3 regions of the Bradyrhizobium sp. P5_C12 genome follow, and region 1 is predicted to be linked to each of the others. Evidence: predicted binding sites of a transcription regulator. Region 1 holds the regulator's gene; each other region holds the start of a gene.
What was found. Region 1 encodes LexA, which represses DNA repair genes until DNA is damaged. Its sites were predicted from a motif close to TGTTCNNNNTGTGTTCNG; they were not measured.
Positions count from the first base shown of each region.

Region 2: recA (recombinase RecA) is a predicted target of LexA. The motif match lies at 1,074-1,091, and genes of this name have one in related genera.
Region 3: ACXJMY_RS32220 (ribonuclease T2 family protein) is a predicted target of LexA. The motif match lies at 1,697-1,714, and genes of this name have one in related genera.

Region 1 is NZ_JBFULU010000037.1:61,233-64,506, reverse strand. Features, by position in the region: gene ACXJMY_RS27535 (hypothetical protein) at 138-566, opposite strand; gene ACXJMY_RS27530 (hypothetical protein) at 761-964, opposite strand; gene lexA (transcriptional repressor LexA) at 1,149-1,844, opposite strand; gene ACXJMY_RS27520 (molybdopterin molybdotransferase MoeA) at 2,020-3,231, opposite strand.
Region 2 is NZ_JBFULU010000023.1:40,585-43,858, forward strand. Features, by position in the region: gene ACXJMY_RS21085 (hypothetical protein) at 1-124, opposite strand, end outside; gene ACXJMY_RS21090 (hypothetical protein) at 308-505, opposite strand; gene recA (recombinase RecA) at 1,184-2,272, shown strand; gene ACXJMY_RS21100 (hypothetical protein) at 2,377-3,274, shown strand, end outside.
Region 3 is NZ_JBFULU010000054.1:23,106-26,379, forward strand. Features, by position in the region: gene ACXJMY_RS32205 (DUF3617 domain-containing protein) at 102-632, opposite strand; gene ACXJMY_RS32210 (hypothetical protein) at 688-993, opposite strand; gene ACXJMY_RS32215 (hypothetical protein) at 1,176-1,640, shown strand; gene ACXJMY_RS32220 (ribonuclease T2 family protein) at 1,761-2,453, shown strand; gene ACXJMY_RS32225 (23S rRNA (adenine(2030)-N(6))-methyltransferase RlmJ) at 2,605-3,274, shown strand, end outside.

The DNA of each region.
Region 1 (3,274 bases):
CGCAAACTTCGTGCGGCGGGCTGGCGGTCGATCCGGTCGGATTTCGCTCGATGCAAACCACCCCCATCTCGCCGGCCGCGGCCGGCGATGGCGGTTTCGATCCTGGCGCTTGATCTGTCGGCCAGGAGACAGCCGCGTCAGCCGATCGGCAGGCGCGTGATGGTCGGCCGATTGTCGGCGACGACCTGCGGCTTGTGCTCGCCAAGCGGCTGTGTCACCGGCAGTTGCAGCACGGTTGCGCGCTGGCCTTCGACGAGCTGCGTCACCAGCACGTATTTGCCGTCGGGAAACTCGATCGCGTCATGATGGCGGTCGGGGATGTGCGGATCGATCTTGCCGAACTTGCCGACGCGCGAGTTGATGGTGCGGGTCCAGATCCAGCGATTGTCGTAGCGGACGTTGTCGGCGAAGGCGAGCTCCGTTCCCGGCAGCAGGCAGACCGCGACGGAGAGATCGGCTTCGGAGGCGAAGCCGCGCGTCGAGGTGCCGCGGAAGGTTGTCGTGACGATCGTCTCGCCGACTTCGGCCGGGCGCGTCGCGACGGCATGCAGGCTGTAGTCACACATCGGGTGCTCCTCGTTCAAGGATAGCGACCCGCGCCTCTTTCAGAGGCACAGGCCTCGATCAGAGTGGAAGCATGTTAGCGTGTTCTTGGTTGTAGGCAAATCTGCGGCTTGGGTCCGCAGCCCGCGATCACATTATCTTTTCCGAATCGAGCAGGAACAAAGTCCGCTTTCGTGCATTACGCCGGACACAAAGGTCAGCGTCCGGCCGGTGCCGACCATCCCGAATATTGCCAGCTCGGTTGCGACGTCTGCTCGACGGCGTTGCGGGCATTGCGCAATTGCGCGCTGACCGCGGTCTCCTTGTTGTGGGCATGGCGGTGCGGCTGTGCGGCGAAGGCCTGCGGCGCGGTGCCGGCGATCAACGCAGTTGCGAGCACACTCAAAACGATCTTGCGCATGGTTGTCTCCTCGGTCTCTCAAGGCCGCGAAGCCAAGCGCTTCGTGCGGCGTGCCGAGGATCTAGCGCCGGAGAGGTGGCCGGATAATCTGTGCAAAACCAGAAAGACTATCCAGCCGGAGCGGACAATCCGTCCGCTCCCAATCCGTCCGCTCCAATGGGTATCGAATGACCGCCGGATCAGCTCAGTACTTGCGGTACAGCCCGATCAGCTTGCCCTGGATCTTGACCCGGTTCGGCGGCAGGATGCGGACCTCATAGGCGGCATTGGCGGGCTCGAGCGCGATCGAGGCGCCACGACGGCGGAAGCGCTTCAGCGTGGCTTCCTCGTCGTCGATCAGGGCCACGACGATGTCGCCGGTATCGGCGGTCTCATTGCGCTGGATCAGCGCCATGTCGCCGTCGAGGATGCCGGCCTCGACCATCGAATCGCCGCGCACTTCCAGCGCATAGTGCTCGCCCGAGCCGAGCATGTCCGGCGGTACGCTGATGGTGTGGCTGCGGGTCTGCAACGCCTCGATCGGCGTGCCGGCCGCGATGCGGCCCATCACCGGCACCGCCACGGGGCGCTCGCCGTCGTCCGCAGGCGCGTTGGAGCGCACCTTGCCGAGATTGCCTTCGATGACGCTCGGCGTGAAGCCGCGCCGGCTTCCGGCGGCCGCCTGGAGCTCGGGCAGCTTGATCACCTCGATGGCGCGGGCGCGGTTGGGCAGGCGCCGGATGAAGCCGCGCTCCTCGAGTGCGGTGATCAGGCGATGGATGCCTGATTTCGAGCGCAGATCGAGCGCGTCCTTCATCTCGTCGAAGGAGGGCGGCACGCCGCTTTCCTTCAGACGCTCGCTGATGAACCGCAGAAGCTCGTATTGTTTGCGCGTTAACATCTCGACCAAATCCCCCGGTTGATGTCGTTCGATTCCGAGACGGTGAATTCAGCGGCGAGCCGCCAGATGCTCGAAACAAATCATGAACGGACACTATATGTTCGATATGTGTTCCGCAACTGCTTAATTTACCGTGAACGCGACAAAGTTCGCCGAACGCGTGTGATCGACGCGTTCAGGCCGGCAGCAGCAGCACCTCGCATGGCGTGCCTGCAGCAGCCTTCGGCGCCAACGGCGCGCGCACGAGAAGTGCCTGTGCCGCAGCAAGATTCGCAAGCAGCGAGGAATCCTGATGATTGACGGGAAGGGCGACGAGCGTGCCGTCCTCACGCCGCTCCAGACGCGCGCGGAGATAGTCTTCGCGCACGTCGTTGGGCCCGACGTCGCGGCCGAGCACCGCGCGCTCGCGGCGGTGATGAATCATCTCGCGGCCCGACAGCGCGCGAATCAGCGGCACCATGAACAGGAAGGCGCACACATAGGACGACACCGGATTGCCGGGCAGGCCGATCACGCGCATCGCGCCGAGCCGTCCGTTCATCATCGGCTTGCCCGGCCGCATCGCGATCTTCCAGAACGCCATCGAGATGCCTTCGGCATTGAGCGCCGGCTGGACCAGGTCGTGATCGCCGACCGAGGCGCCGCCGGTCGTGATCAGGATGTCGGCGCCGCTCTCGCGCGCACGGCGGATGCCGGCGGTGGTCGCCTCCAGCGTGTCGGCGGCAATGCCGAGATCGATGGTCTCCGCGCCCTCGCCGCGGGCGAGCGCGTGCAGGGCGTAGCCGTTGGAATAGACGATCTGCCCCGGGCCGGGTGTCGTCCCCGGCATCACCAGCTCATCACCGGTGGCGAGGATCGCGACCTTCGGACGGCGGCGGACGGGAAGCTCGGGGTGGTTCATGCCGGCGGCGAGCGCCAGGCCCCGCTCGGTGAGGCGGGTGCCCGCCTTCAGCAGCACATCGCCCTCGCGAAAATCGACGCCGGCGGGGCGTATGTGCCGTCCGGCGATGGCGGCTTCCCTGATCGTGATGCGCTTGCCGTCGGCGACCGTGTCCTCCTGGATCACGACTGCGTCGGCGCCGTCGGGTACGACGCCGCCGGTGAAGATCCGCACTGCTTCGCCGGCGCCGACCGATTTCGCAAACGGCCGGCCCGCCGCGACCTCGCCGACCACGGTCAGCTGGGCGTCGACCTTTGCCGCATCGGCCGCGCGCACGGCATATCCGTCCATCGCCGACATCGCCTGCGGCGGCTGCGTGCGCCGCGCCGCGAGGTCGCGCGCGAGCACGCGGTGGAAGGCCTCGGCGAGAGCAATCATCTCTTCGGGCAACGGCTCCACGCCGGCCAGCACCGCGGCGAGCGCGTCAGAAACCGGCATCAAGGCCACGGGGGAAGACTCCTGCTGGGCACGGTCGGGCGGATGAACGGCG
Region 2 (3,274 bases), on a different contig from region 1:
CGACGTCGTCTTCCACCAGCGACTGGGCCCGTTCCCTGGCTTCAACTTCATCCGCGCAGATGAGGTCGAGGCGCTGTTTGATGTGCCCATCCTCGCCGATCACACAGGCTTGGTACTCAGGCATCTGACGGCCCTCAGCACCGCTATGGATGGAACCATTAAATTCTCTTGCTCCATTCCTTGCAAGTCCGCGTTCCGCTGGAGGAACGTTCGCAGTGAACGTCTCTCAAATCTATGACGGGGACGAAAATCCTGTTGAAGTGCAGATCGAACAGGAGAAGGCCGCCAATTGAGGCGGCCTTACCCTTTAAATGGGGGATCTTAGGCCGGGCGAACGCAGCCACTCGCTGATGTGCGAGCCGGTTTCGGCCTGCCGGGCTTTGCGGATCGCACGCTCCCGCTTGATACCCGGGGGAAGCGATTTGGCTTCCTGGCGGAGACGCTGTGCTTGTTCGGCAAGGCGCTCTTCAAGGGACGTGGTTTGCTTGAAATGGCGTCGCTGCATGGCGCTGCTCCATTCTAGAGGAGGCGGGAGCGCTAGTGGCGTTCTCATCACCCGATGAAAGCCAAGGGCCGCGCGGTGATGGTTGGATTTTTGCACGTCCCGTACCGGACAGATGGTCAATCTTGACCACCCCGGAAAAGTTAACGAAACCGAAATTCGGACACCTCCGAATTCAACTTAGGCCACCAGGACTTAAACACGGACAGCACCCCCCAATCGGTACTGGCCGAAATAGGTTATGAAATGAAAGAGGTCGCCAACTGAGGCGGCTCTTGTTCTTGAATTTTAAACGGCCCCAGTAGGGGGCCGCCAACCCGCCTTGCGGGTTTTCCTCCAGCTGTCGGGGGGGCGCCTTTCGGCTGGGGGTGCGAGCAAACGCGCCGCCAAGCCGGTTGTTCCCCAAGGGTGTTCTCTTAGCGGAACGCCCCGTCCTTTATTCGCTACACCCAGAACGGGTTAATCCTAAACGCGCATGAACAGGTTGTGGCAGTTCGCGAACAAAACAGGCCACTCCCAAATTCAACTTAGGCTACTAGGGGTTAAAACAGGCCAGCGCCGCTCAATCCAAAAGAACATATTGCGAACTAGGAACAAATGGGGTACATTGGTTTTATCGCCGGCCCGCCTCGCCAACCGTTTGTCCCCCTAGCGAATCCTCGCCATAAGGAGCACGACCCAATGTCCACCACTGCCCTGCGTATCGTCGAAGGATCTTCCATGGACAAGAGTAAAGCTCTGGCCGCCGCGCTCTCCCAGATCGAGCGCCAGTTCGGCAAGGGTTCGGTGATGAGGCTCGGCAAGAACGACCGTTCGATGGATGTCGAGGCGGTGTCCTCCGGGTCGCTCGGGCTTGATATTGCGCTCGGGATCGGCGGTCTGCCGAAGGGGCGCGTCGTGGAAATCTACGGGCCGGAATCCTCGGGCAAGACCACGCTGGCCCTGCACACGGTGGCGGAAGCGCAGAAGAAGGGCGGGATCTGCGCCTTCATCGACGCCGAACATGCGCTCGACCCGGTCTATGCCCGCAAGCTTGGGGTGAACATCGACGAGCTGCTGATTTCGCAGCCGGACACCGGGGAGCAGGCGCTGGAAATCTGCGACACGCTGGTGCGCTCGGGTGCGGTGGATGTGCTGGTGGTCGATTCGGTCGCGGCCCTGGTGCCGAAGGCCGAGCTCGAAGGCGAGATGGGCGATGCGCTGCCGGGTCTCCAGGCCCGTCTGATGAGCCAGGCGCTGCGCAAGCTCACGGCCTCGATCAACAAGTCCAACACCATGGTGATCTTCATCAACCAGATCCGCATGAAGATCGGCGTGATGTACGGCTCGCCGGAAACCACCACCGGCGGCAATGCGCTGAAATTCTATGCCTCCGTCCGCCTCGACATCCGCCGCATCGGCGCGATCAAGGAGCGCGACGAAGTGGTCGGCAACACCACGCGCGTCAAGGTGGTGAAGAACAAGCTGGCGCCGCCCTTCAAGCAGGTCGAGTTCGACATCATGTACGGCGAGGGCGTCTCCAAGATGGGCGAGATCCTCGACCTCGGCGTCAAGGCCGGCCTCGTCGAGAAATCCGGTGCCTGGTTCTCCTATGACAGCCAGCGTCTGGGCCAGGGCCGCGAGAACTCGAAGGCCTTCCTGAAGGCCAACCCCGACATCACCGCCAAGATCGAGACCGCGATCCGCCAGAACTCCGGCCTGATCGCCGAGCAGATTCTCGCCGGCACCCCCGAGCGCGACGCCGACGGCGAGGAGCCGGGCGACGAGTAAGTTCTAACGCGAAGAACTTTCGCGAGGAGCGGGCGCTGAGGACGTTGAGTTGCCGACGTCGTCAGTGCCCGTTTCGTTTTGTGTTGCGTTGATCAGGTGGTGCGATGACGCGTCTGATCTTGACCGGCTGGGGCGGCGGGAGTGAGCTTGGTCGATCGGGGTTGGCCGAGATCGTCATACCGTTCCATTTTCGATTTGAGTGGGGGCCGCTCCCGACGGCGGAAAAGCTCTCGGCTTATTTCGCGGCATACACCACAGATCTTGGTCCGGCGGATCACTGGTCGGATTGGGTCCGCTGGCCGCGGGGCGCCAAGGGCCGCAAATTGTCGCTGGCCGAGTTTTGCGAGCCTTATGACGAGATCGAACTCTGGTTCGGAGCGACGCCCCAAGATCAATTGCAACTCGTCTGGTTGCTCGATCACCTCCGCAGTTATCCTGCGCTGGCACAGAAGCTCAAGCTGCGATTACTGGACTCCGACCTGATTTTTTATCCCGATTATGATTTCGCCAAGGGCGAGCGACACATTCCTGTCGGGCGGGTCACTGCAGAGGAGTTCGAGATTGCCAAATTGGCGTGGTCGGCCTATCGCGCGCCGACCCCGAAGGCTTGCATTGATCTGCTTCACCGCGACCTGAGTTGCTTGCTGATGTTGCGGCCGGCGTTGCTCGAGCTTCTGGCAGAGCTTCCGTCTCCTTTGACAGGACTGGGTGCGACCGAGATGCGATTTCTGGAGATGCTTGACTGGTATGCGAACACGAATGCGTTGTTCCATCTCCGCTCGCTACGGCGGACATATGTGTTCGGTGAGATCGAACTCGGATTTTTGTTCGAGGGGCTCGCACTCGGGCCGAAGCCCGCAGTGGCCGGTTTGGGCGACGAACTGCGCACCATTGAACGTCGGAATTCGCGAGCGCGGCACGAAGTCTTTCTTCGCAGCCGTCTCTCGTTGACGGAGTTCGGCAAGGCCGTCCTGGCCCATCAGGAGGATTTCAGCCGTCACA
Region 3 (3,274 bases), on a different contig from region 1:
TTGCTTCAACGAATTCAGAAGTAAGAGTGTCACACGCGGTGAGATGCCCCTCACCCGTCTCGCCGCTTCGCGGCGAGCGCAAGGGGAGAGGGGAAGACAACCTACTTCGGCAGCAGCGCCTTCAGCTTATCGACGTCGCGGACGTTCATCTTGAAGCCGCCGGGCATCACGATGTCGCCGGGCTTCTGGTCGGGCTTGCAGGCGCCCAGCCATTTGGCTTCGAGCGTCATGGTGGTATCGCGGCCTGCCGCGCCGACGGGGCCGCCTTGCGCGTGCGAGGTGGTCTTGACCGTGTAGGCCGAATTGAAATCGCCCACGATCTCCGCGTGAGAGGTCGTGCTGATGCCGGCGACGTTGCACTCGGAATCGCTGACATAGCCGGTCGCCGTCTTCTTGATGTCCTGCTTGGCGCAGATCTGCTTGGCCATCGGGGAGACGTTGTTGTTCATCTCCTTGTCGACGGTCTCGTCGGTGCAGTGCTGCATGGTCATGTCCGGCATCGCCGAGCCGCTCCTGACCATCTTCAATTCCCACAGGCCGGCCTTGCGCACCGGAAGGTCGTCGGCGCAGGCGCTGCCTGCCGACAACACGAGGCAAACGGCTGAACCGAGCAAAGCGAGCTTGCGCGTCATGCGAGAGGCTCCCGGCTGAGATGACTTGACCTTATCCTGGCGTCAGGAGAACGCCTCAGTAGAGCGTGCGGATCGGCCGGTCGGCGGCCCCATAGGGCACCCAGCGGCAGGAAAATGAGATGTAGCCGCCCTCGTAGCCCTGCACCGCGAGGAATTTGACCACCTTGCCGTACCGCGCGCAGTGATCGACCGCGACCTGCCGCGCATCGACCTGGGTCGCCATCGAATAGGCGATGATGCCCCCGGTGTCGTTGCCCTTGAACGGYGGCACCGGCAGGAGATCGGCACGCGCCGACTGGCTTGCCAGCAGTCCCGAGACAACCAGGCCGACAACAAGGCCCGCGGCCGCAATGATTCGCATTCCCGTCACTCCAATTGGTTGGCGCCAGTTTACGGTGCCGGCGCGACCGTGGAAAGAACGGAAGGGCCGTCTGCCGCGTCATCACGCTCAACTCGTCGGCAAGTGTTGCCGCGCTGCACTTGACCTCCCCCGGCCTTCGCGGCACCGTCAGTCCCTCTCAGATCATGCTGTCTGGATTGCCCATGCGCGCCCTCTCGTCCCTGACATCGCTCCGCTTTGCCGCTTTGCTCGGCCTCATGCTCGGGGCGCTGTCGCTCAATGAGGCGAGGGCCGCCAATCCGCTGGAGCTGAATTTCTGGCTCAGCGGGCCGCGCTATGACGGCAATGTCGCCGATTGCGACAAGGCGCTGCCGACGATCGCGACCCAGTTCTGGGAGAAGGAAAGCTCGTTCTGGAATTCCTCGTTGAAAATCACAGGCTTCTCGGCCGTTCACGAGACCGCGTTCCGGCCCTGGGCGTCCGATAACATCCCGCGCCGTTACTGCACCGGCGAAGCGATGCTCAATGACGGCAAGATGCGCAAGGTGCACTTCTCGATCATCGAGGACGGCGGCTTTGCCGGCTACGGCCAGGGCGTCGAATGGTGCGTGGTCGGGCTCGACCGCAACTGGGCCTACAACCCGGCCTGCCGGGCCGCTAAGCAATAATTTCGACAAGCCCTGATTCGCGGCCGGCTGGTCCGGAACCGGCGCCGCTCGAATTTTGTTCTTGAAATGTTCCTGTCGCCTGCTAGGCTCGATTGCACAGTCTAGTTGAGGGGCTTTGCCATGTTTCATTCCAGATTGCGTCGGTTTTCCCGCCTGATGATCTCGCTCGCCCTCGCTGCCGGGCTGGTCTCGGCCGCCGGCGGCGCGCGAGCGCAGGACAAGCGGCAGAACACGCCGGGCGAGTTCGATTTCTACGTTCTGTCGCTGTCCTGGTCGCCCTCCTTCTGCGAAGAAGCGGCGGAACGCGGCGGACGCTCGCAGATCCAGTGCGGCGGGCGGCCGTTCGCCTTCGTGGTGCACGGGCTGTGGCCGCAATATGAGAACGGCTTCCCCGAATATTGCCAGCGGCCGGCACCGCGGCTGAACCGCAGCATCGTCTCCTCGATGCTCGACCTGATGCCGGCGCCGGGCCTGATCTTCAACGAATGGGACAAGCACGGCACCTGCTCGGGTCTCGCCGACCGCAGCTATTTCGAGACGATCCGGAAGGCCCGTGCCGCAATCAAGATTCCGGCCGAATATCTTGACCTGACGCAGGCCAAGACGGTGGCGCCGGCCGAGGTCGAGGAGGCCTTCATCAAGGCCAATCCGGGCTTGAGCAATGCCGCCGTCTCGGTCACCTGCAACCGGACGCGGCTCTCCGAGGTCCGCATCTGCCTCAGCAAGGACTTGCAATTCCGCGCCTGCGAGGAGACCGACCGCCGCGCCTGCCGCCGCGATCAGGTGACGATGCCGCCGATCAGGGGTGGGTAGCTAAATCAGCTCCGTCATTCCGGGGCACGCGAAGCGTGAACCCGGAATCTCGAGATTCTCAGGTGCGCAATTGCGCACCATAGTTCGGTGCTACACACCGCCCCGGAATGACAGCAGTTACTTTCATCGCGCGATGTCGTAACTCTGCGCCATGAACTACCGCCACGCCTTCCATGCCGGCAGCTTCGCCGATGTCATCAAGCACATCGTGCTGGCCCGCATCCTGACCTATTTGCAGGACAAGCCGGGCGCGTTCCGCGTCATCGACACCCATGCCGGCGCCGGCCTCTATGATCTCGAAAGCGACGAGGCGCGGCGCGGCGGCGAATGGCTGACGGGCATCGCGCGGCTGATGCAGGCGCGCCTGTCGAACGAGACCGTCGCGCTGACCAAGCCTTATCTCGACATCGTCCGCGCCTTCAATCCGAAGGGCGAGCTCAAGGCCTATCCGGGCTCGCCGCTGATCGCGCGCGGCCTGATGCGGCCGCAGGACCGCCTCGTCGCCTGCGAGCTCGAGCCGAAGGCGCGCAAGGCGCTGATCAATGTGCTGCGGCGCGACGAACAGGCCCGGGTGGTCGATCTCGACGGCTGGGTCGCGCTGCCGGCCTTCGTGCCGCCGAAAGAGCGGCGCGGGCTCGTGCTGATCGATCCGGCCTTCGAGGCGAAGGACGAGTTCGAACGGCTGGGCGAGGCCTTCTCCACAGCCTTCGCGAAATGGCCGACCGGTATCTATGTAATCTGGTATCCGGCCAAGAGCCGGCGCGCCACCGACGCACTGGCGCAACTGGTGGCGCGCGCCGCAGCTGCAGCAAAACCGCCTG